DNA from 3 places in the Actinoplanes sp. NPDC000266 genome. Region 3 is predicted to be linked to each of the others. Evidence: riboswitches for the same ligand, from Rfam matches in the RefSeq annotation. Region 3 holds a riboswitch; each other region holds the start of a gene.
What was found. A riboswitch is a leader RNA that binds a small molecule or an ion and turns the genes downstream of it on or off. The one in region 3 is predicted to bind cyclic di-AMP.
Positions count from the first base shown of each region.

Region 1: another riboswitch for cyclic di-AMP. It lies ahead of ACFY36_RS45480 (C40 family peptidase); the one in region 3 lies ahead of ACFY36_RS01755 (C40 family peptidase).
Region 2: another riboswitch for cyclic di-AMP. It lies ahead of ACFY36_RS25175 (transglycosylase family protein); the one in region 3 lies ahead of ACFY36_RS01755 (C40 family peptidase).

Region 1 is NZ_JBIAZI010000016.1:97,959-105,013, reverse strand. Features, by position in the region: gene ACFY36_RS45510 (hypothetical protein) at 1-120, shown strand, start outside; gene ACFY36_RS45505 (hypothetical protein) at 153-305, shown strand; gene ACFY36_RS45500 (DUF1360 domain-containing protein) at 312-836, opposite strand; gene ACFY36_RS45495 (DUF6158 family protein) at 850-1,080, opposite strand; gene ACFY36_RS45490 (hypothetical protein) at 1,120-1,524, shown strand; gene ACFY36_RS45485 (DUF3817 domain-containing protein) at 1,548-1,874, shown strand; cyclic di-AMP (ydaO/yuaA leader) riboswitch at 2,085-2,212, shown strand; gene ACFY36_RS45480 (C40 family peptidase) at 2,283-3,191, shown strand; gene ACFY36_RS45475 (sigma-70 family RNA polymerase sigma factor) at 3,264-4,268, opposite strand; gene ACFY36_RS45470 (SDR family NAD(P)-dependent oxidoreductase) at 4,791-5,492, shown strand; gene ACFY36_RS45465 (dTMP kinase) at 5,489-6,178, opposite strand; gene ACFY36_RS45460 (nucleotidyltransferase) at 6,362-6,937, shown strand; gene ACFY36_RS45455 (hypothetical protein) at 6,951-7,055, shown strand, end outside.
Region 2 is NZ_JBIAZI010000006.1:201,945-208,999, reverse strand. Features, by position in the region: gene ACFY36_RS25195 (FAD-binding oxidoreductase) at 1-186, shown strand, start outside; gene ACFY36_RS25190 (GatB/YqeY domain-containing protein) at 177-530, opposite strand; gene ACFY36_RS25185 (LysR family transcriptional regulator) at 527-1,462, opposite strand; gene ACFY36_RS25180 (YybH family protein) at 1,533-1,898, shown strand; gene ACFY36_RS25175 (transglycosylase family protein) at 1,956-2,561, opposite strand; cyclic di-AMP (ydaO/yuaA leader) riboswitch at 2,572-2,746, opposite strand; gene ACFY36_RS25170 (saccharopine dehydrogenase family protein) at 2,858-4,072, shown strand; gene ACFY36_RS25165 (helix-turn-helix domain-containing protein) at 4,066-4,632, opposite strand; gene ACFY36_RS25160 (class I SAM-dependent methyltransferase) at 4,680-5,453, shown strand; gene ACFY36_RS25155 (TetR/AcrR family transcriptional regulator) at 5,464-6,081, opposite strand; gene ACFY36_RS25150 (hypothetical protein) at 6,112-6,609, opposite strand; gene ACFY36_RS25145 (GNAT family N-acetyltransferase) at 6,763-7,055, shown strand, end outside.
Region 3 is NZ_JBIAZI010000001.1:454,671-461,725, reverse strand. Features, by position in the region: gene ACFY36_RS01765 (aldo/keto reductase) at 1-764, shown strand, start outside; gene ACFY36_RS01760 (glycoside hydrolase family 6 protein) at 838-2,208, shown strand; cyclic di-AMP (ydaO/yuaA leader) riboswitch at 2,564-2,715, shown strand; gene ACFY36_RS01755 (C40 family peptidase) at 2,751-3,524, shown strand; gene ACFY36_RS01750 (hypothetical protein) at 3,521-3,805, opposite strand; gene ACFY36_RS01745 (hypothetical protein) at 3,802-4,071, opposite strand; gene ACFY36_RS01740 (hypothetical protein) at 4,082-5,167, opposite strand; gene ACFY36_RS01735 (redoxin domain-containing protein) at 5,303-5,719, shown strand; gene ACFY36_RS01730 (MsnO8 family LLM class oxidoreductase) at 5,866-6,858, opposite strand; gene ACFY36_RS01725 (DMT family transporter) at 6,855-7,055, opposite strand, start outside.

The sequences.
Region 1 (7,055 bases), on a different contig from region 3:
CAGCGCCGGGCGATCGCGGCCGATCTGCCGGCCACCGCCTTGACGCGGATCGACGCGCTGCCGGAGGGCGAGTACGCCCAGGACGAGGCGGCCGAGGCGCTGCGGATTCTCGAAGTCTGACAAGTCCCGTACGAGCCAAGGAGGGCGCGGACATGGAGCCGATCGGGGATCCGGACGAGCAGGAGGATTTCGCGGCCGAGCACGACGACACGGCCGTGGACGAGGAGATCACCGCGGATCGGGACGACAGCGAGACCGAGAGCCCTCAGGGGTGGTCCGGTCTCGACCGGGACGGACCACCCTGAGGGGACTCAGTCCTCTTCCGCGGCGTGCTTGGCGATGTCGTAGGCCATCTGAAGGAAGTCCGAGACCGCGGTGGCGGTCAGCGTCGTCGCGGCCAGGCGGGTCAGGCGCGGAGCCAGGACCAGGCCGCCGGTCAGGCCGGTGGCCACCCAGACCGCCAGGCAGAACGGGCACGTGATGAGCTCGCCGATGCCGTGCTTCAGGGAGCTGTGGTGGTCGCGGACCTCCTCGTTGAGCTCCGCCGCCCCGGCCGGCTCGGTGTACCGGGTGAACGGCGCCCTCAGCGGGCTGGTGACCGAGTCCTTGGCGATCAACCGGCTCAGCTTGTGGGTGGCGATCGACAACAGCGCCACGTCGCCCAGGGAGGGACGTTCCGGCGCGGGCTTCCCGGTGACCTTCGCGGCCGCGGCGAGACTCGCGGCCAGGGCGCCGAAAGCGCCCATGGCGGCCAGATATCCGGCGAGCGGCCGGTGTTCGTGGGGGGCGTACGACTGGCCGACGCGCGCCAGCCGGGCGCGCAGCGTCTCGGTCAAGGGGTTCTCCTAGCTAGAAGTCCTGGGTCAGCCGGTCCGGGTCGACCTCGCGGCCGGGATAGCGGGCCATGTATTCGGTCTCCAGCTCCGCGGTCCGCTTGAAGTGGTTGGCCAGGGCCGCGTCGGGGCCGTGGCGAAGGGTGGCGAACCGCGTGCGATAGAGGCTGGACAGCTCGCGGAAGAGGTCCTCGTCCGCGAGACCCGCTGGATCGATCCCGTTCTCCATGAGGGGACGGTTGCCCATGCGGGCGGAGGTCAAACCCGCGCCGGTACGCTCAAGGGCATGAAGGGCCTGTGGACTCCGGCGTGGATCGCCCGGCACGTCCTGGCGCTGGTCCTGTTCTTCGGGTGCCTGGTGCTGGGCTGGTGGCAGTTCAGCCGCGCGACCGGTGGAAACGCGATCAGCTGGGGCTACATGTTCGAGTGGCCGGTCTTCGCGGGCTTCGTCGTCTTCCTCTGGTGGCGCGAGGTGCAGCTGGCCCGGCGCAAGCTCGACCCGGCGCGGGCCGGCGAGCCGGAGCCCGAGAGGCTCCCAGGTACGGCTGTTACCGTCGGCCGGCCGGTCCGGGTGGCCGTGCGTCCCGCCGCGGACGCCGACGACGCCGAGACGACCGCCTACAACGACTATCTGGCCTGGTTGAACGAACATCCGGGCGCCCGCCCGGGCGACTACCCCGGCCGGAAATAGAGACAGAAGAAGGACGTGCCACTGTGCAGGGTGCCCTGACCCGCTACCGGATCATCGCCTACATCGTCGGCGTGGGGCTGCTCGCGCTCGTGGTGGTCGGCATGCCGCTGAAATACCTGGCCGACAACGACACCGTGGTCGCGGTGGTCGGCCCGGCGCACGGCTTCCTCTTCATGGTCTACCTCGTCCTCACCTTCGACCTCTCGCGCCGGGCCGGCTGGGAGTTCCCGCGCATGGTCGCCGTGATGCTGGCCGGCACCATCCCGTTCCTGTCCTTCTGGGTCGAGCGCAAGGTGAGCAAGCAGTGGATTCCGCAGCGTGAGGCGGAGCTTGCGAATAGTCCGGCTTGAGAGGCAGCATCAACACATTGTCCTTGCCGAATGACTATGTGTTATCGGGATCAATGACGCAAAGCGGTACGCAGTCTTAAATCACTCTGTGACCGCTTGCATTTGATGTTTCCCCCGATAAGTTAATGCGGTTGGTCCGGTCCGCAGCCACTCCCCTCGGTGGCGCCGGCCAGCGCCGCCCAATCCTTCGCGGCGACGCCCCGCTCTCCCCCGAGCGGATCGCGGCCCGTGACGGAGCCGGGGAACCGCGTATTTGGGGTGAATCCGCGAAACTGCGGTAGCGCCTTCTTCCAGCGCGAACCCGACAGCTAACCCGGTAGGCGGCCAAGCGGAAGAAAGGCCACTAAACCGGTGCCACACCTCCGTACGAGGCTTCGGGTGCTCGCCGTCGCGGCCATGGCAGTCGCGATGACCGGGTCTCTGGCGACAGCCGCCCACGCGGCTCCGTCCACGAGCGAGCTCACCAAGAAGATCGAGGCGGCGTCCAACCAGCTCGAGGACATCACCGAGAACTACAACAAGATGAACATCAGCCTGAAGAAGACGATCGCGGACGAGAAGAAGCTCGCGGCGTCTCTGGCTCCCGCCCAGGCGGCGCTCAAGACCGCGAGTGCCCGGGTCGGCACTCTCGCCGCGACGTCGTACATGCAGGGCCGGGTCGGGCCGATGACCGCGCTGCTGTCCGGTGAAGGGCAGGACGACCTGGTCGACAAGATCAACTACCTCGACCAGATCTCGCGGGCCAACCAGCGGGACATCGACTCGTACACCGAGGCGACCCAGAACTTCAGCGCCCGTCAGGCCGCCCTCAAGGCCACCCAGGCCAAGCAGACCGCTCAGGTCAACGCGCTGGCCGCCCGCAAGACGACCATCCAGAAAGACATCAAGAAGCTGATGGCCATGCGCACCGAGGCCTACGGCCAGGCGCAGGAGTCCACCTCGAAGTACACGGGCACGGTTCCCAACCTGCCGGGCTCGGCCGGCAAGGCGGTCGCCTTCGCCTATAACCAGCTCGGTGAGGCGTACGAGTTCGGCGCGGACGGCCCCGGCACCTGGGACTGCTCGGGCCTGACCTCCGGCGCGTGGGCCGCGGCGGGCAAGTCGCTGCCGCACAACACCGAGGCCCAGTGGGGCGTGGTCGCCCACATCAGCCGATCCCAGCTGCAGGCCGGCGATCTGGTGTTCTACCGAAGTCTCGGGCACGTGGCGATCTACGTGGGCGGCGGCATGATCATCCATGCTCCGCACACCGGATCGGTGGTCAAGAAAGTCTCGATCGACATCATGTCGCCGTACGGCTACGGGCGCGTCAAGTAGCGTCAGGCACAGCAAAGGCCGGTACCCCGATCGGGTACCGGCCTTTCGTGTCTAGTGAGCGGGGGGAATTTGTCAGGCGGCCTGGAGGCCCTCGGCCCGGGCCAGCTCGCGGAGCCGGCCGAGCGCCTGGATCTCGAGCTGGCGGATGCGCTCACGGCTGAGCGAGAAGCGCGAGGCCACCTCGGTCAGCGAGTGCTCGCGGCCGTCCTCGAGGCCGTAACGGGCCCGCATGATGCCGGCCGAACGGTCGTCGAGGTGGTTGAGCAGACCCTCGATGCGCTGACGCTCGAGCGCGGTGAGAACGATGTCCTCAGGCGACGGGGCGTCGCTGTCGGCGACCAGGTCGCCGAGGTTGGTGTCGCCGTCGTCGCCGACCGGCGTGTCGAGGGACACCGTGTCCTGCGCCCAGCGGGTGAGCTCGTTGACCCGCTCGACGGTGACGCCCAGGGCCGCCGCGACCTGCTCGGGCTCGGGGTCGCCGCCCAGCTCACGGACGAGCTGACGGGTCACGTTGCGCATCCGGTTGACGTCCTCGACCAGGTGCACGGGCAGGCGCACGGTGCGCTCCTGCTGGGCGATGGCCCGGCTGATCGCCTGACGGACCCACCAGGTGGCGTACGTCGAGAACTTGTAGCCGCGCTCGTAGTCGAACTTCTCGACCGCGCGGACCAGGCCGGTGTTGCCCTCCTGGATGAGGTCGAGCATCGGCATGCCGGAGCGCACGTAGCGCCGGGCGATCGACACGACCAGCCGCAGGTTGGCCCGGATGAACAGATCCTTGGCCTTCTGGCCCTCGGTGACCAGCCGCTCCAGCTCTTCCCGGCTCACGCCGCGCTTGGCCTCGCCGGTCTCGAGCAGGTGCTCGGCGTAGAGGCCCGCCTCGATCGCCTTGGAGAGCTCGACCTCGCGTGCGGCGTCCAGCAGCGGTGTCCGTGAGATCTCGTGCAGGTAGACGCCAACGAGGTCGCGCTCCTCGGCAACCTGATCGGTCCTCAAGACGGTGCTCTTCTCCACGTTGCCCACGGTCCCCTCATTGCCATGACTACTAACCCCGCTACGGGCGATACCTGTGTCCATCAGTTCCTCCCCGTAACGTCCGCAGTTCGCACATTGCGGTTACTGGCATCTACACAACAAATTGCTGCCTGTACTGATTCCGGCTGGTGGGTCGAAAGTGTCACGAATGCCTGGGTGATAGCTGAGAGCCCCGTGCATACTTGCTGAGCAGGCCCATACTGGCGGCATTCCCACGCGCCCTGGTCGTCGGCAGCGCTGACTGACGCTTACCCGTCGCTCGTCCCATGACACCACCGGCCCCTCATTGATCACAGCGACGGGCATCACCAATGACCTTGGGACCCTCGTCACCACCCTGTACGGCCGAGTGGCTTCCCGGGTTCAGGTGGTGGATCGTCAGGTTCGCGACGGGCTTGAAACAAAAGCACCATCGAAAAGATCCCGAGGCGTTGACCGAACGGGACCACCTGCCACAATGCGGCACGCGGCGGCGCAGTTCACTCGCCCGCACGGGTGATGCTCCGGCGAGTGACCCACCGTTCGACAACGGTTCGGACATCCCGAACCATCCGGATGGCCGGGGTGACGAAGAACACAGCGGGAGGGCACATGGGCGAGGGCACGGTTCTGATCACCGGCGGGGCCGGTGGCATCGGCTCGGCGGCGGTCGAGAGATTCGTGGCGGAGGGCTGGCGGGTGGTCGCCCCGATCCGTCCGGGGTCGTCCGGACGGCTGCCGAAGGGTGCCCTGGCGGTGGAGGCCGACCTCCGGAACGAGACGGATGTCACCACGGCCGTGGAGGCCGCGGCGGCCGAGAACGGCGCTCCGCTGCGCGCGGTGGTCAATCTGGCCGGTGGATTCACGGTCGGCGGGCTGATCGCCGAGACGCCGATCGCCGGGCTCGACGCGATGCTCACGGCCAACCTGCGGCCGACCTATCTGGTCACCGCGGCCGCCCTCCCCCACCTGGTGGCGGCCGGCGGCGGCTCGGTGGTCTGCGTGGCGGCGCGGGCGGCCCGGGCGCCGTTCCCGGGCGGGTCCGGCTACGCGATCTCCAAGGCGGCCGTGGTGGCCTTCGCGAACGCCGTGGCGACCGAATACAAGAAGAGCGGCGTGCGGTGCAACACGATCCTGCCCGTGGTCGTGGACACGCCGGCCAACCGGCGGGACATGCCGGACGCGGACTTCAGCAAGTGGCCGAGCGCCGAGGAGATCGCCTCGGTGCTGCTCTTCCTCGCCTCGGACGCCTCGAAGCCGACCACCGGCGCGGAACTACCCGTTTAGAGAAGCTCCGCGAACTGGTAGCCGACGACGGTGAGCATGCCGGCCAGCGCGGCCGCGCCGGCCAGGAGCAGGCCGCGACGCCGGGCCACCGGGCTGGAGGCGAGCGCGGCGTGCAGGGCCGCGGAGACCTCGTCCGGGGTGCCGTTGGCGTCGATCACCACGAACGACGCGAACTCGGGCAGTGAGCGATAGGCGGCGTCGGCTGCGGTGAGATAGGCCATCGACTCGTGGTCGTAGCCCCGGGCGTCGATCCGCCGCTGGGCCACCGCCGGGTCGACGGCCAGCAGGAAGGTCACGTCCGGGCGCGGGAAGAGGCGGTAGGCGAGGCGGGCCCGGCGCTCGGCGGCGGGACGGGCGCCCCGGGCCCGCAGGCTCGCGTATTGGCAGTAGGCATAGCGGTCCATGACCACGACGCCGCCGGTGAGCACACGCCACAGCAGCGTGCGCAGCATGGCCAGCCAGCGCAGCACCGACTCGACGAAGAGCATGCCGCGGCGGCCGATCAGGTCGTCGGCGTCGCTCCGGCCGAGGCGGACGGCCACTTTTCCGACCCAGTGGCGACCGCCCGCGTTGCGCCGGTAGACGGCGGGCAGGCCGGCTGCGGCGAGCTCATCGGCCAGCCGGTGCGCCTGCGTCGTCTTGCCGGAGCCGTCGATGCCGATCAGGGCGATCGTGCGAAGGGTCATGCCAACCAACGGTAACCGGCAGGTGCACATCGGGTTTTCCGGCGACGGCGCTCAACTCCGTACCAAAATGGGGGTTGCAGTGGGTTTTGCCCGAAGATCCCCGAGGTCGGCGGTTCAAACGCGGGGGCGCCCGGGTAGTCGTAATCGGCACGGGACCGCATACGCCGACAGGGGGAGAACGTCATGCCGCACCAGGTGGACGAGGGCCTGGCCACCACGTTGAAGAAGGTCGCCTCGACGCTCAAGGCCGCGGCCATCCCGTTCGCTCTGGGCGGGAGCTTCGCGGTATGGGCGCACGGCGGCCACTCCAGCGACCACGACGTCGATTTCCTGCTCCGTGAGCAGGACAAGGAGCAGGCGCTGGCCGAGCTGGCCAAGGCCGGCTTCCGCACCGAGCAGCCGCCGGAGGACTGGCTGGTCAAGGTCTACGACGAGGACCGGATGGTCGATCTGATCTACCGGCCGGTCGAGACGCCGGTGACCGACGAGACGCTGCGCGACACCGAGCAGATCTCGGTCGAGGCCATCTACATGCCGGTGCTCTCGGCCAGCCAGCTGATGATCCACAAGCTGCTCAGCTACAGCCAGCACTACTGCGATTTCGCCACCGGACTTCCGGTGGCCCGGTCGCTGCGCGAGCAGATCGACTGGGACCGGGTCCGGCGGGAGACGAGCAAGTCACCGTATGCCGAGGCGTTTCTGATCCTGCTGGACCGGCTGGACGTCGTCCCGCTGCCGGAGGCGCTGGCAACCAAATGAAGGGCCGGGACCTATGACGAATGACATCGATCTCGAGGCCGAGATCCAGCGGCTGCTGACCGAGCACGACCGGATCGCCGAGCAGGGCATCACGGTCCAGCGCCGGGAGCACTCGATC
Region 2 (7,055 bases), on a different contig from region 3:
CATCCCTGGCTGACGATCGTGCGCACCACGGCGGACGTCGCGGAGGCCGTCTCCGCGCACGGTCCCTGGTCACATCACGACTTCTACGTGTCGGGGCCGGAGTCCATGGTGGAGTCGGCGAGGAAAGAGCTGGAGGCGTTGCGGGTGCCCGCGGCGCGCATCCAGCACTCCTTCTCTCAGAGGTAGGCGATCAGAGCGCCGGCCTCGGCCCGCAACTGCTCGGCCCGCTCGGGGCGGCCCAGGCCGGCGTATTCGGCGGCCGCCTGTTCCCGATCGTCCGCCTCGGCCCGGACGATCCGCCGCACGTCCTCCTCGGTCAGTACCCGGCGGGCCACCTCGGTCGCGCCGACGCCCACGGGCAAGGTCTCGATGGCCAGGCTCTCCGGCGGACCTCCCTCGGTTGACACGGCCTCGGCGTTGTCGATCGCCGCGAGCGTCGCCCGCAGGGCCGCGACAGCGGCCCGGTCCCTGGCTTTCATCGCGGCGGGGAGGGCCTCACGGAGCTTCTGCCGAAGCGGGGTGTCAGTCATGCCGAGACGTTATCCAGTTCGGCGAGGTGGGTCCCCTGGTTATCCACAGCCTCCTGGTTATCCACAGCGAAGGCGTTACGGAGGTACGGAAGCAGGGCGCCGAGCGCTACGCTCGCCCGTTTTCGCCAGACGAGAGCGAGCAGCGCCGGCATGCCCACGTCATCGATCGGCAGGGCTCTGAGGTGCGGAAACGCGGCGGCCATGGACTCGCTCAGCACGGCCACGCCCATGCCGCGCGCCGCGAGCTCGGCGACGGTCGCGGGCGCCGACGCGACCAGCGCCACGTCGGGGATCAACTTCGCCGCCACGCAGGCTTCGTCGAGAACGGCACGGATCCCGGTGCCTTGCGGCAGAGTGACGAGGGGGTACGCCATGAGGTCGGCCAACGAGATGCGATCGTTTCCCGCGCTCTTCTCCGGTGGGACGAGCGCGACCAGGCCTTCACTCACGATGATGTGGGCGGCCAGGTGCTCGGGCGGCCCGCCGGCGAGGCCGACGAGCGCGATGTCGATCGCACCGGCCCGGACGCCGGCGACCAGATCGTCCGAGTCTCCCTCGGTCAGCTCGAGCTCGATGCCCGGGTGCTCGGCGTGGAAACCGGCGATCCCCGCGAACAGCGGCGTGACCTCACAGCCGGTCACCATCCCGACCGTCACGTGCCCGCGGACCAGCCCTCTCACCTCGTCCACGGCCTGACGAAGATCGGCTGCGGCGTCCAGCGCGGCCCGAGCGTACGGAAGGGCGGCCAGGCCCGCCTCGGTGAGCCGCGCGACCCGCCCCGAACGGTCGAACAGCTCCGCCCCGAGCTCATGCTCCAGCGCCTTGACCTGCGCGCTCACCCCGGACTGGCTGATGTGCACCTTTTCCGCGGCCCGGGTGAAGTTCGCTTCCTCGGCGACCGTGACGAAGTATTCCAGCTGCCGCAGCTCCATAACCGCGGATTCTAGTTCCCATGAAAACCATGCGTTGGACTTCTCATGCGCCCCCGAGAAGGCTGAACCCATGACCGAACGAGAGAAGGCCCAGCGCCCCGAAGACCTGACCCGCCTGTTCGTCGAGCGTGCCAACGCCAAAGACGCCGAGGGTCTCGCCCTGCTCTACGAGAAGGACGCCGTGATGGCCTACCCGCCCGGCCGCCAGACCGTCGGCCGTGCCGCCATCCGGCGCATGTGGGAGGAAGCGTTGCCACACATGCCGGCCTTCGAGCCCGAGCAGCCCCTGCCGACCCTGCTGAGCGGTGACCTGGCGCTGACCTCCACGCCTCCCCGCGACGGTTCCGGCGCCCGGGCCCAGGTGGTCCGCCGACAGCCCGACGGCAGTTGGCTGCGCGTTCTCGACCAGCCTGAGTTCCAGACTCCGCGGTCGTGATTCCCGGCGCCGGCGACCAGGCGTTTCGCGAGATCGCCGACGGCTGGGAACGGTGATTCACAGGGCCAAGGGCTGGCCCGGGAAGATGCGGTGCGGGTTGTTCAAAGCGGCCCGGTTCAGGCGATATAGGGCACGCCAGCCACCTTCCACGTTCGCCTTGGCGGCGATTGAAGCGAGGGTGTCGCCGGGGCGCACTACGTAGTAGCGGCCTGTGGATGACCTTGTGGAAGGAGCCTTGGCGGTGGATTTGCGGATGGCGGTCCGGCTGGCCGCTAGACCTTCTGTGTTTGTGCTGCGATATTGGCGGGTAGAAGAAGCTTTTCGGCCGCAAGTAGGCCACGCGCCCAGGCCTTGGGAACGGCGTACCAGCTCGGCGATTTGGATTTGTTCCGCGCGTGATGCCTGGTCGGCGGTGCGGGCGAAACGGTGTCCGCCGTGGGAGCGCCACGTGCTGCGGCTGAATTGCAGGCCGCCGTAGTAGCCGTTGCCGGTGTTGATGCCCCAGTTGCCGCCGGATTCGCACTCGGCGATGGCGTCCCAGTTGACCGAGCCGCCCTTCGCGAGCGAGGCGGCTGAGGGTGAAGCGAGCGCCGGGGTAACGGGGGTGGCCAGAGTGACGACTGCGGCGGCCAGACCCAGGGTTACGCGGGCAGGTTTGCACATGTGTGCCATGACAGAGAGTCCTCCACGCCTACGAGGTCAGCTGTCGGGTTCGGGCTGAGGTGCCCGGCCGCGCGTGCGCGGCTTCACCCCGAGGCGCGCCAAAGCGCCGAAGAACTCGGGTCCCCCGCTCCATGCCGTAATGATGTGTTCCGTCGGGCGGCGGCAGGATTCGGCGTTCCGCCCGCACGGACCGGCGGCGCCCGCGAAAGGGCGCCGGCCGGATTCTTATAGGAATAGGCGAGACCGACGTTATCGTGTCGCGCGCATTCATGTGGCTTGTTGGAGAATTGGCAACCATGACCGAGCACGACATCGTCGTCTACGGCGCTTCCGGCTTCGTCGGTGCGCTGGTGGCACGGCATCTGGCCGAGCATTCCCCCGATGGCGTCCGGATCGCGCTGGCCGGGCGATCCGAAAGCAAACTCGACGCCGTGAAACGCCGGCTCGGTGTCGATTGGCCGATCCTGGTCGCCGACGCCGGTGATGCCGACGCGGTCGCCCGAGTCGCGGCGGCGACGCGGGTTCTCGTCACGACGGTGGGTCCGTACGCGAAATACGGCAAGCCATTGGTGGACGCCTGCGCCAAGGCCGGAACCGACTATCTCGACCTCACCGGGGAGGTTCTTTTCGCACGTCAGAGCATTGACGACAACCATGAGGTGGCTCGGGGCACGGGCGCCCGGATCGTGCATTCGTGCGGGTTCGACTCGATCCCGTCCGACCTCGGCGTGCATGTCGTGAACGAGGCCGTGCGCGGCGACGGCGCGGGCGAGCTCACCGACACCGCGATGGTCGTGACGAGCCTGCGCGGCGGGGTCAGCGGCGGCACGGTCGACTCGCTGCGGCACCAGCTCGACACGATCAAGCGCGATCCGTCGAAGAGGCGGATCGCCGCCAGCCCGTACTCACTGAGCCCGGACCGGGCCGCCGAGCCCGACCTGGGCCGGCAGTCCGACGTCGCCACCGTGCGGGGCGACCGGGTGCATCCCTCGCTGCGGGGGACCCTCGCGCCGTTCTTCATGGCGTCCTACAACACGCGGGTCGTGCGGCGCACGAACGCGCTGCGGGGCTTCGCCTACGGGCGCGGGTTCCGCTATCGCGAACTGATGAGCGTGGGCGCCTCGCCTCTGGTGTCGCCGGTGGTCGCGAACGGGATGAAGCTGGGCTTCGGAGCCCTCGTCGCCGGTCTGATGCTGCCGCCGACCCGATACGTGATCGATCGGGTGCTGCCAAAACCAGGGGAGGGGCCGTCGTCCGACGAGGGCCACTTCACCTGCGACGTGTTCGCGCGGACGAGCACGGGCGCCTACTACACGGCTCGGTTCCGCGCTCAAAGCGATCCCGGATACGGCGGCACGGCGATCATGCTGGGCGAGAGCGCCCTGGCCCTGGCCGTCGACCTGCCGAAGGGCGAGGGTGGCGTCCTGACCCCGGCCACCGCTCTCGGCGACACGCTCGTGGAGCGCCTCCGCGCCGCCGGCGTGGAGATCTCCGCGCGTGGCCCTCAGTGATGCTCACTATGGTTGAGGAGGTGGGAGCGTTCGCCCTCGTGGTCGAGGATGCACAGGACCTCGGCCGGGCCGTCCAGCGCGCCGAAGGCGTGGGGGACCATCGTCGAGAACGAGGCGGCCTCGCCGGCGCGGACGGTGATGGTGCGCTCGCCCAGGCGCAGGATGATCGTGCCGGAGAGCACGGTGAACCAGTCGCGGCCGGGGTGCACCCGCAGGTCCTTCGGCATGGTGCGGGTGACGCGCAGCTTGGCCACGGTCTGGTTGCTCTCGTGGGAGAGCAGCCACGTCGTGATGCCGCGGGCCTCGTCTCGGTGCGGGCGGATCACCACGTCGTCGTCGGCGCCCGACTCCACGAGCTGGTCGAGCGTGATGCTGAGGGCCCGGGCGATCGGGGCCAGCTGGTCGAGGGCGATCCGCCGGTGGCCGGTCTCGATGCGGCTGAGCGTCGACGGGCTCAGGTAGCAGCGGGCCGCCAGCTCGTCGAGCGACCAGCCGCGGGCGATCCGCAGGCCGCGGATGCGCTGCCGAACGAGGGAGTCCAGCTCACCGTCTTGCGTCATACGCAAGATGCTATGTCGCAGGCGCAAGAAGCGGCTACCTTCGAGACATGGCACATACCGCTTTCGCCGAGCTGCTCGACCTCGACGCCGAGGTGCTGCGCGACTATCACGACGAGGTCATCACCTGGGTCGGCTCGCTGGCCCCGGCCCAGCCGAAGATCATCGACCTGGGCGCGGGCACCGGCGTCGGCAGCCGCGCGCTCCTGCGCGCCCTGCCCGGGGCCGAGGTGGTCGCCGTCGACATGGACGACGAGATGCTCGCCCACATCCAGGCCAGCGACAGCCGCATCCGGACCGTGCGGGCCGACCTCGACCAGCCCTGGCCCGACTTCGGCCCGGCCGACCTGATCTGGGCCTCGGCCTCGCTGCACCACCTGGCCGAGCCGATCCGGGGGCTCCGGCAGGCGCTGGCGGCGCTGCGCCCGGGCGGGCTTCTGGTGGTCAGCGAGCTCGACTCGTTCCCGAGCTTCCTGCCCGAGGGCCCCGAGGCGGAGTTGGAGGCGCGCCTCAACGTGGAACTCGACAAGATGCGCGCCGAACACGGCCTGCACATGCACGCCGACTGGCCGGCCCTGCTGGCCGAGGCCGGCTTCACCGTCGAGGCCGACCGCCGCTTCGACATCGACCTGCGCCCGCCCCTGCCCGCCGCGACGGGCCGCTACGCGGAGATCTCGCTGGGCCGCGCCCGGGGCCGCATGGACGACCGCCTCCCCGCCGCCGACCTGACGGCCCTCGACACCATCGTGGCCGGCATCAAGAGCCGGGACGACCTGGTCGTCCGAGCCACCCGCACCGTCATCGTGGGCCGAAAGCCAAGCTGAAGGGCTCCCATTACAGACTTTCGGCCAGGGCCACCGCGATCGTGGTCAAGTGGTCGGCCAGCTGGTCGGGGTCGCCGGGCATGCCGTGGGTGATCCAGTCGATGATGACCTCGCTGACTCCGGCGACCAGGGCCAGCAGCGTGCGGTCGTACCTGTCCTGGTCCTGAGGTGGGCGTACCGGGCTCAGCAAAGCCGCCAGGAAGTGGGCGTCTTCTCGGAGCACTCCGCGGCGGCGGGTCTCCATCCGTGGTGCGTTGATGTAGATGACGCGTGCGGTCTCGGGGTTGTCGCGCAGCAGGCCGACCAGTGTGCGCAGCGCCGGGCGGAACAGGTCGGCCAGGCTGTTCGGGCTCGGCGGAGCCGCCGCCGCGACCCCGCGCAGCAGCCACTCGTTCCGTTCCCGCTGGACCTTGATCACCAGGTCCTCGCGGTCGCGGAAATGCTCGTAGAAGTACCTTTTGGAGACCTTCGCCCCGGCGCAGACGTCGGTGACCGTCACGTCGTCGTAGTCGCGCGTGCCGAACAGGTGCACCGCCGACGCCACGATGCGCTCCCGGCGGTCGGAGGAACGTTGCGCGCGCGACCGCCCGCCGTACGTCTCGCCCCGACGGGCCGAAGTAGCGTCCACGACGATTACCGTACGACTTCGGAGATCACCTCACGCGACAGCGTCCACATTGGGCACTGAGGGTGCAGAATCCGTGGCCATCCGCTTGATCATCCGACGCACGACGATCAACGGGATGATCCCGAAGACCCCGAACGACATGTCGATGAGTAACCACCACCACGGCAGCTCGCGGATCGGGCCGGCGATCAACGCGAGCGGGATGATCGCGAGGCAGCAGATCATCCCCCACTCGATCACCCAGATGTTGCGGACCGGATCGCGCCACGGCCCCCAGAACGCGATGGCGATCATCAGATGCGCGAAAGCCAGCCAGTCCGTGCCGTACGCGATGAAGGGGTAGTTCGTCCCGGTCACCTCCAGGCCCTCGCGCACCCGGTCGATCCACGCGACCAGGGCGTCCGGCGCCGGCACCGCGTGCAGCACGTCAGCCAGCACGCGAACCTCGGTGACCAGCGGGAAAGCCGTCACCCCGCTCAGCACCAGGCCGATGACGAAGACGAGCAGCCAGGCGCGTATCGCTTTCATGATCTTGACGCTAGAGGGCGGCGGAGCCGGCTACGACGACGCACACCACATCTCCACAAGATCCGCCAGCGTTCGCGACATGAGCAATCACTCATGAGCCAGATATGGATCGAGACTGGCTGCAACCGGCCCCTTACGGGCAGGATCGAAATCATGGCCGGCCGTCTTCCGTACCCGCTCACCTTGACGGGGGACGGCATCGTGCTGCGCGAATGGCGATCCGAGGACCTCGACGACCTGATCGAGATGCTCGACGAGCCCGAGATCGCCCGGTGGACACCGATGCCGTCACCGTTCGACGTGGAGGCCGGCATCGCCTATCTCAAACGCTCCCACCAGGGCCGCGTCAGCGGTTCGCGCATCCAGCTCGCGATCACCGCCGACGGCGGACGGCCGCTCGGCGAGGTGCTGCTCTTCGGCGTCGACCTCGGCCTCAAAGAGGCCGA
Region 3 (7,055 bases):
CCATGGCCGACGACCCCAACGGCGCCGGGCTGTCCGCCCGGCACCTCACCCGGGCCCTCGACGCCTCCCTGACCCGGCTCGGGGTCGAGGCCGTCGACCTCTATCAGGCCCATTCGTGGGATCCGATGACTCCGCTCGAGGAGACGCTCCGGGCCCTCGACGGGTTCGTCCGGGCCGGGAAGATCCGCTACTACGGCTTCTCCAACTTCACCGGCTGGCAGCTCACCAAGGTGGTCGCCCTGGCCCGCGAGCTCGGCCTGGTCGGCCCGGTCACCCTGCAGCCCCAGTACAACCTGCTGGTGCGCGAGATCGAGTACGAGGTCGTCCCGGCCTCGCTCGACGCCGGCATCGGCCTGCTGCCCTGGAGTCCGCTCGGTGGTGGCTGGCTGACCGGGAAGTACCAGCGCGATCAGCGCCCGACCGGCGCCACCCGTCTCGGTGACAACCCGGAGCGGGGCATGGAGGCGTACGACCGCCGCAATGTCGCCCGCACCTGGGACGTGGTCGAGGCCGTGCAGCGGATCGCCGAGGACCGTGGTGTCTCGATGGCCGAGGTGGCGCTGGCCTGGGTGACCGATCGTCCCGCCGTCACGTCGACCATTCTGGGCGCCCGCACCCTCGACCAGCTGGAGGCCAATCTTCGCGCGGCCGGGCTGCACCTCACCGCCGAGGAGGCCGCGGCCCTCGACGAGGCGAGCGATCCGCGGCCGAACGACTACCCGTACGGCCCGCTCGGCATCAACCAGCGGAGCAGGACTTTCTAGCCCCGCATTGAGAAGCTTCGATCGTCGGGTTACCGTTCGGGAGCGCTCCCAAACTCCCCGGAAGGAAGCCACCGTGCGTATCCCCCGATCGACCTTCGCCGCCGCGGCGGTCGCGTGTGCCACCGCCGCGGCCGCCGTCGGCATCAGCGCCGGCACCGCCAGCGCCGGAACCCTGTCCGGCGCCCTCTACCGCGATCCCGACACCGCCGTCGCGCGCTGGGTCGCCGCCAACCCCAACGATTCCCGTACGGCCCTGATCAGCTCCCGCATCGCCGGCCAGCCGGCCACGCGCTGGCTGTCCAACTTCAACGTCAACACCGTTCAGGCCGAGGTTTCCTCGTACGTCGGCGCGGCCTCCGCCGCCGGCCAGGTACCGGCGCTGACCCTGTACGGGATCCCGAACCGCGACTGCGGCGGCGCCAGCGCCGGCGGCGCGCCCGATCTGACCCAGTACCAGACGTGGATCACCAACATCGCCGCCGGCCTGGCCGGGCGGACCACGCTGATCATGCTCGAGCCCGACTCGATCGCCCTGCAGACCTGCCTCAGCGCGAGCGAGCTCACCGCCCGCAACCAGGCGCTGGCCACCGCGACCCGCACCCTGAAGGCGGCCGGCGCCAAGGTCTATCTGGACGGCGGCCACTCGGCGTGGAACACCGCCGCCGACCAGGCGGCCCGGCTGGCCAACGCGGGCGTGGCCGACGGCGACGGTTTCTACACCAACGTCTCGAACTTCCAGTCCACCGCGAACGAGACCGCGTTCGGCCGCTCGGTCCTGAGCGCGCTGTCCGGCCGCGGCATCTCCGGCAAGCGCCAGGTCATCGACACGAGCCGCAACGGCGGCGCGGCCGGCGACTGGTGCGGCGACGACAACACCGACCGCCGGATCGGCCGCTACCCCACGCTCGACACCGGCGACGCGAACATCGACGCCTTCCTGTGGGTGAAGCCCCCGGGCGAGGCCGACGGCTGCCGGTACGCGGCTGGATCGTTCCAGCCCGACCTGGCCGCCAGCCTGGCCACCGGAGCACCGCTCCCGCCGACCACCGGCCCCACCACCCCGCCGACCACCCCGCCGACGACCCCTCCGACCACGACCCCTCCCACCACGACCCCTCCCACCACGGCGCCCCCGACCACTCCCCCGCCGGCCGGCGCGTGCGGCGCGACCTACGTGACGACGAGCTCCTGGCAGGGCGGCTTCCAGGGCAAGGTCACCGTCAAGGCCGGCGGCAGCGCGGTCACCAGCTGGTCGGTCTCCTGGACCCTGGCCTCCGGCCAGTCGATCAGCCAGGTCTGGAGTGGCAACCTCTCGATGAACGGCTCACTGGCGACCGTCCGCAACGCCGCCTGGAACGGCTCCCTCGCCCCGGGCGCCACCGCCGAGTTCGGATTCATCGCCTCCGGCCCCACCAGCACACCGTTCATCACCTGCACGGCTTAGCAGGTCCCCACCGCCCACCCCGGCCCGCGCGGCCGGGGTGGGCAATGCCCGCTCCTTTGCCATTTCGCCGAGTTCGGGAGGTTCGGCAACAGGTCAATGCCCGATGAAATTGTGTGCCCTAATTCACATTGCTAAATAAACGGAGAGTAGTCGTACGAATACAGAATGTTTCTGAAATTCTGAATGACCCCGCAAAAAGGACGCCGGCCAGCGTGCCAACTACTGCGAGTGATTCGGCCGCTCGCTGGACAGAATGAAAATCCGGTGTAGCAAGATGGTGCCGGCCACCACGCCGGCTCGTGACGATCGGTTCACGCCGAGCCCTGCCCGGGCCGATCGCCGCGACCGCGAGCAAGCAGGACCACCGCGAAGGCATCCGGGGCAGGGACGGGGGATCCACCATCGGCCCACTCCCCGTGGGCCTCGGGGTGAAGCCGCCCCTGGCGGCCGGGCAACCTTCCCGCCCGAACCCGACAGCTAACCTCGCAGGCGTGCCGGAAGGACTCTCTCCCGTGCACGAACGAAGTTCGGGCCGGTGCCGCATGTCTGCCGGCGCCGGCACCATCGCCCTGTCCCTGGCCGTCGGCCTGCTGATCGCGCCGTCCGGCGCCACCGCGAGCACGAGCACCGCGGTGCGGGTCGAGGCGGCGGCCAAGAAGAAAGTCTCGGTCCGCACCACGTTCACGCCCAGATCGCTGAAGCTGGGCCGGACGGTGAAGATCACGGTCACCTACCGCAACCCGGCCAACGGCGCCGCCGTCACCTCCGGCTCGGTACGGCTCCAGGCGCTTCGCGGCGGCAAGTGGGCCACCTGGGCCGTACGGAAACTGAACAGCAAGGGCACGGTCAGCTTCACCTCAGCGCCGAGGGTGACCGGGCACTTCCGTACGGCGTACACCGGCAATGGGGTTTTCGCCGGTCACACCGGCCGCGCCTTCAAGGTCACCGTGATCAAGCCGGCGCCGAACAAGGCCGGGCGGATCCTGGCCGAGGCGCGGAAACACGTCGGCAAGCTCTATCTGTACGGCGCCGCCGGCCCCAACCGGTTCGACTGCTCCGGCTACACGATGTACGTCTACCGCAAGTCGATCGGCGTCAAGCTGCCGCACAAGGCCGATTCGCAGCAGCGGTACGGCCGTGGGGTCAGCAAGAGCGCCAAGCAGCCCGGTGATCTGCTCATCTCGCGCCGGGGGTCGTACGGCTACCACGCCGCCATCTACGCCGGCAACGGCTACATGTACGACTCGCCCCACAGCGGCTCGCGCATCAGCAAGCGCAAGATCTTCAGCGCGAACTACGTCGTACGCCGGTTCTAAAGATTGCGGCGTACGACGGTGACGCCGCACGCCAGAAGGAAGAACAACGCCACTGTGCCCATCCGGAGCCAGGGTGTGTCGGTGATCTTGCGATCGGTGCCGATGGAGACGCTGATGGCGAGGTTGGCCGCGAACATGACACCGAGGAAGACGGTGATGAGCCGCTCGGCCGTGGTCCACCGTGACCAGTAGGCCCACGCGCCGAGCACGGTGCCGAACAGGAAGAGCGCCGAGACGAGGATGAACGGGATGGCCAGGCGCCATCGCATCATCGGGCTCATCGGCGCTCTTCCCCACCATCGGCCAGCCGGCGGGCCTCGCGCTCGTACCGGGCACGATCCTCGGCGGTCAGGTCCCGCTGCGACTTGGCGAAGGCGGCGGCCAGACCCTGCGCGTGCCACGGATTGTTCGCGGCCTCGCGCAGGCCGGCCTCGCCGGACAGCACGGTACGGGCGAGGGAGCCCATCGCGTCGTCCCTGCCCCGGGTGTCGGCCAGGTGGCGCAGGACCGCGCGGGCCAGGGGCTCGTCGGCGATGCCGCCGCTCATAGGATCCTCCTCAGTAGCCGGCGGGGTGATGGTACGGGGCGACGGACGGCAGGTCCTTCACGGCGATGTCGGCCTTCACCGCGCCGATCGAACCGGCGATCAGCTTGATCATGTCCTCGGTCTTGCCGTAGAAGTCCGAGATGTGCTTGTACAGGTCGTACGCCTGCCACGTGTAGTAGGCGGCGACGCTGTACCCGGCCAGCGCGCCGATCCCGGTCTCGATCAGCGCGGTGCCCACGGCCGAGGCCGCGTTGATGATGATGAGCAGGTCGATCAGATCGGTGATCAGCCCCGCGACCACGTCGACCAGTTTCTTCACCGCCTCGGCGGCCTGAAGGTAGAGCTGTTTGTACTGCCCGCAGGCGTCGTTGAGCGCGGCCGCCGCGAGCCCCAGCTGCAACTGGAACTCCTGCTCGGCCTCGGCCGCCCGCCCACGCCAGACACTGGGCACGTCCTGGGCCCCGGCGAGAAGGTTGGCGCCCAGATCACGCGAGGCGGCCCCGATGTGGCCCATCGCCATGGCACAGTGCGTGTACGCCTTCCAGTCCCCGCCGACGTCCTTGGCCCACCCTTCGAGCGGGTCGAAGCTGAACAGCCAGATGCTGATCTGCCGAAGCCACGCCGCCGGGCTGACCAGATCGGCCAGCGGATTGATCGACCACATCTCGATCCCGACCGCGTACTCCGGATTGGTCAGCCGCGCCGTGGGCTCCCCGACATCGGCGAAAGCGGCGTGCGCGTCGGGCCGCTGCCGGCCAAGCATTTCTCCGACGTACGCCACGTCCTTCGCCCCCGGATAGGAGGCGTCCACCCGCGCGGCCGCACCCTGATCGGCCCGCGCGTAGTCGTTCTGCGCCGCGTTCACTTGAGACCCGGCCCCACGGGTCAGCGAGTCGAGCCGCGCCAGGGCAGCGGTCAGCTCCTCGTACACCTCTTTGTGGGGCCCGATGACCATCATCAGAAAGCCCTCGGAGACCATCGGCAGATCACAGTGCCGCTTGGTGTAATCAAGCACGTCGACGGCATCCCCGGACGCCCGCGCGTACTGGTTGTAGAGACCGGTGAGCCCGGCCGGATCGACATAGAACTCGCTCATGCTCCCCCGCATCAGTCAATCGACAACTGTCGCAGCCGCGCGAAACTGAACACCCGACTAGGGCGCTTTTTGCAAATGGCTCATGGCCACATCGTCGCAACATATTCTATAAAACCGGTAGGTATTGTAGGTCGCATGTTTCCGATCACCGAGCGCCCGAGCCTCCGCGACGACGACGAGACCTTCCGGCTGCAACTCGAGAACAGCGCGATCCGCAGCCGGATGGTCGCCCGCGGCGACCGCCTGCCCGACATCCCGCTGGTCGAGGTCGACCTCGGGCCGATCCATCTCGACCGGCTGCGGCACACCGGGCCGGTCGTGCTGGCCTTCTTCCGGCACGCGAGCTCACCCGAGTGCGACGCCGCCCTGCGGCTCTACCAGTACACGCTCGCCCCGGCCCTGGCCGCGCTGGACGCGCACCTCGTGGCGGTCAGCCCGCAGGCGCCGGACCGGCTCGCAGCCGTCAAGAGACGGCACGACCTCAGCTACCTGGTCGCGTCCGATCCTCGGCACACCCTCATCGACGCGCTCAACATCGGCTTCGCCAGCTGAGGCGCCGAACGGACGCTCGGCACCGGCCGCGCCGTCCTGCCGTTCGCCACGGTCGTGGTCGCCGACCGCGCCGGCCTGGTCCGCCTGGCCGACGTGCGCGCCGACTGGACCTCGATCACCGCACCCGGAACCATCATCCGCGCCGTTCAGGCGCTCTGAAACAGCGCGGCCAGCGCCGCGTCCGAGGCGGCCAGGGCGTCCCGGTCGTACGTGCTGCCGGCGGCGACCAGCTCGGCCGCGCCCGTACGGTCGAACAGCTCGCCCAGCCGGCTTTCGACCTGCCCGGCCGTGCCGGCGATGGCCGCGGCGACGGTCTGCTCGAGATATTGCCGCTGGCGCGGGGTGCGGTCGGCGGCTTTGGCGACGGCAACCGGTTCGAGGGGCGGGAACACGCCGGTCGTACGGCTCTGCGCCATCGCCCACGCCTCCGGAAGAAGCAGATCGGCCGCCTCGGCGGCGGTGTCAGCGACCAGCACGTCGAGGCTGACCGCCACCCACGGCTCCGCCTGCCGGGGCGAGGGCCGGAATTCGCGGCGATAGCGGTCCAGCGCGCCCTTCCCGTCGTGAAGAAGCGGATCGTGAAGAAGCGGACCACCCACGATCACCGGCAGCCCGAGCGCCGCCGCGATCTCCAGCCCGCTGCCGGTGGCCAGGACGTACATCGGCACCTCCCCGTGCGGCCGCGGATGCAGCCCGACCTCCGACGTCCCGTCGAGGAACCCGCGCAGCTCCTCCAGATCGGCGGCGAAGTCCCGCTCGGCCTGCCGGAGCGCCCGCCGCACGGGCGGGGTGAACCCGGGCGACCGCCCCAGCCCCAGATCGACCCGCCCCGGCGCGAAGGCCGACAGCGTCGCGAACTGCTCGGCCACCACGAGCGGCTGGTGATGCGGCAACATCACCCCGGCCGAGCCGATCCGGATCGTCGCCGTCGCCCCGGCCACGGCGGCCAGCAGAACCGCCGGGGCCGACCCGGCGATCCCGGGCACCCCGTGATGCTCGGCCACCCAGAACCGTCCGTACCCGAGCCGTTCGGCGCTCACCGCCCGGGCCACCGTCCCCGCGAGCGCCCGCGCGCCGGGTTCGCCGGCGCGCGTACGGGATCGGTCGAGCAGCGAGACCTGAAACTGAGAGTCGATCACTGAGGTTCCAGCGCCTTCGGGCGGGAGCTTGTTCCGCGTATCGGCAGCTCCGACACGATGACGGCCACCACGATGAGCACACCTCCGGCCAGCGCGCCCGTGGTCAGGCGCTCACCGGCCAGGCGGCCGATCAGGGCGGCCCAGACCGGCTCGCCGGCGTAGATGACCGTGGCCCGGGTGGGCGAGACCGAGCGCTG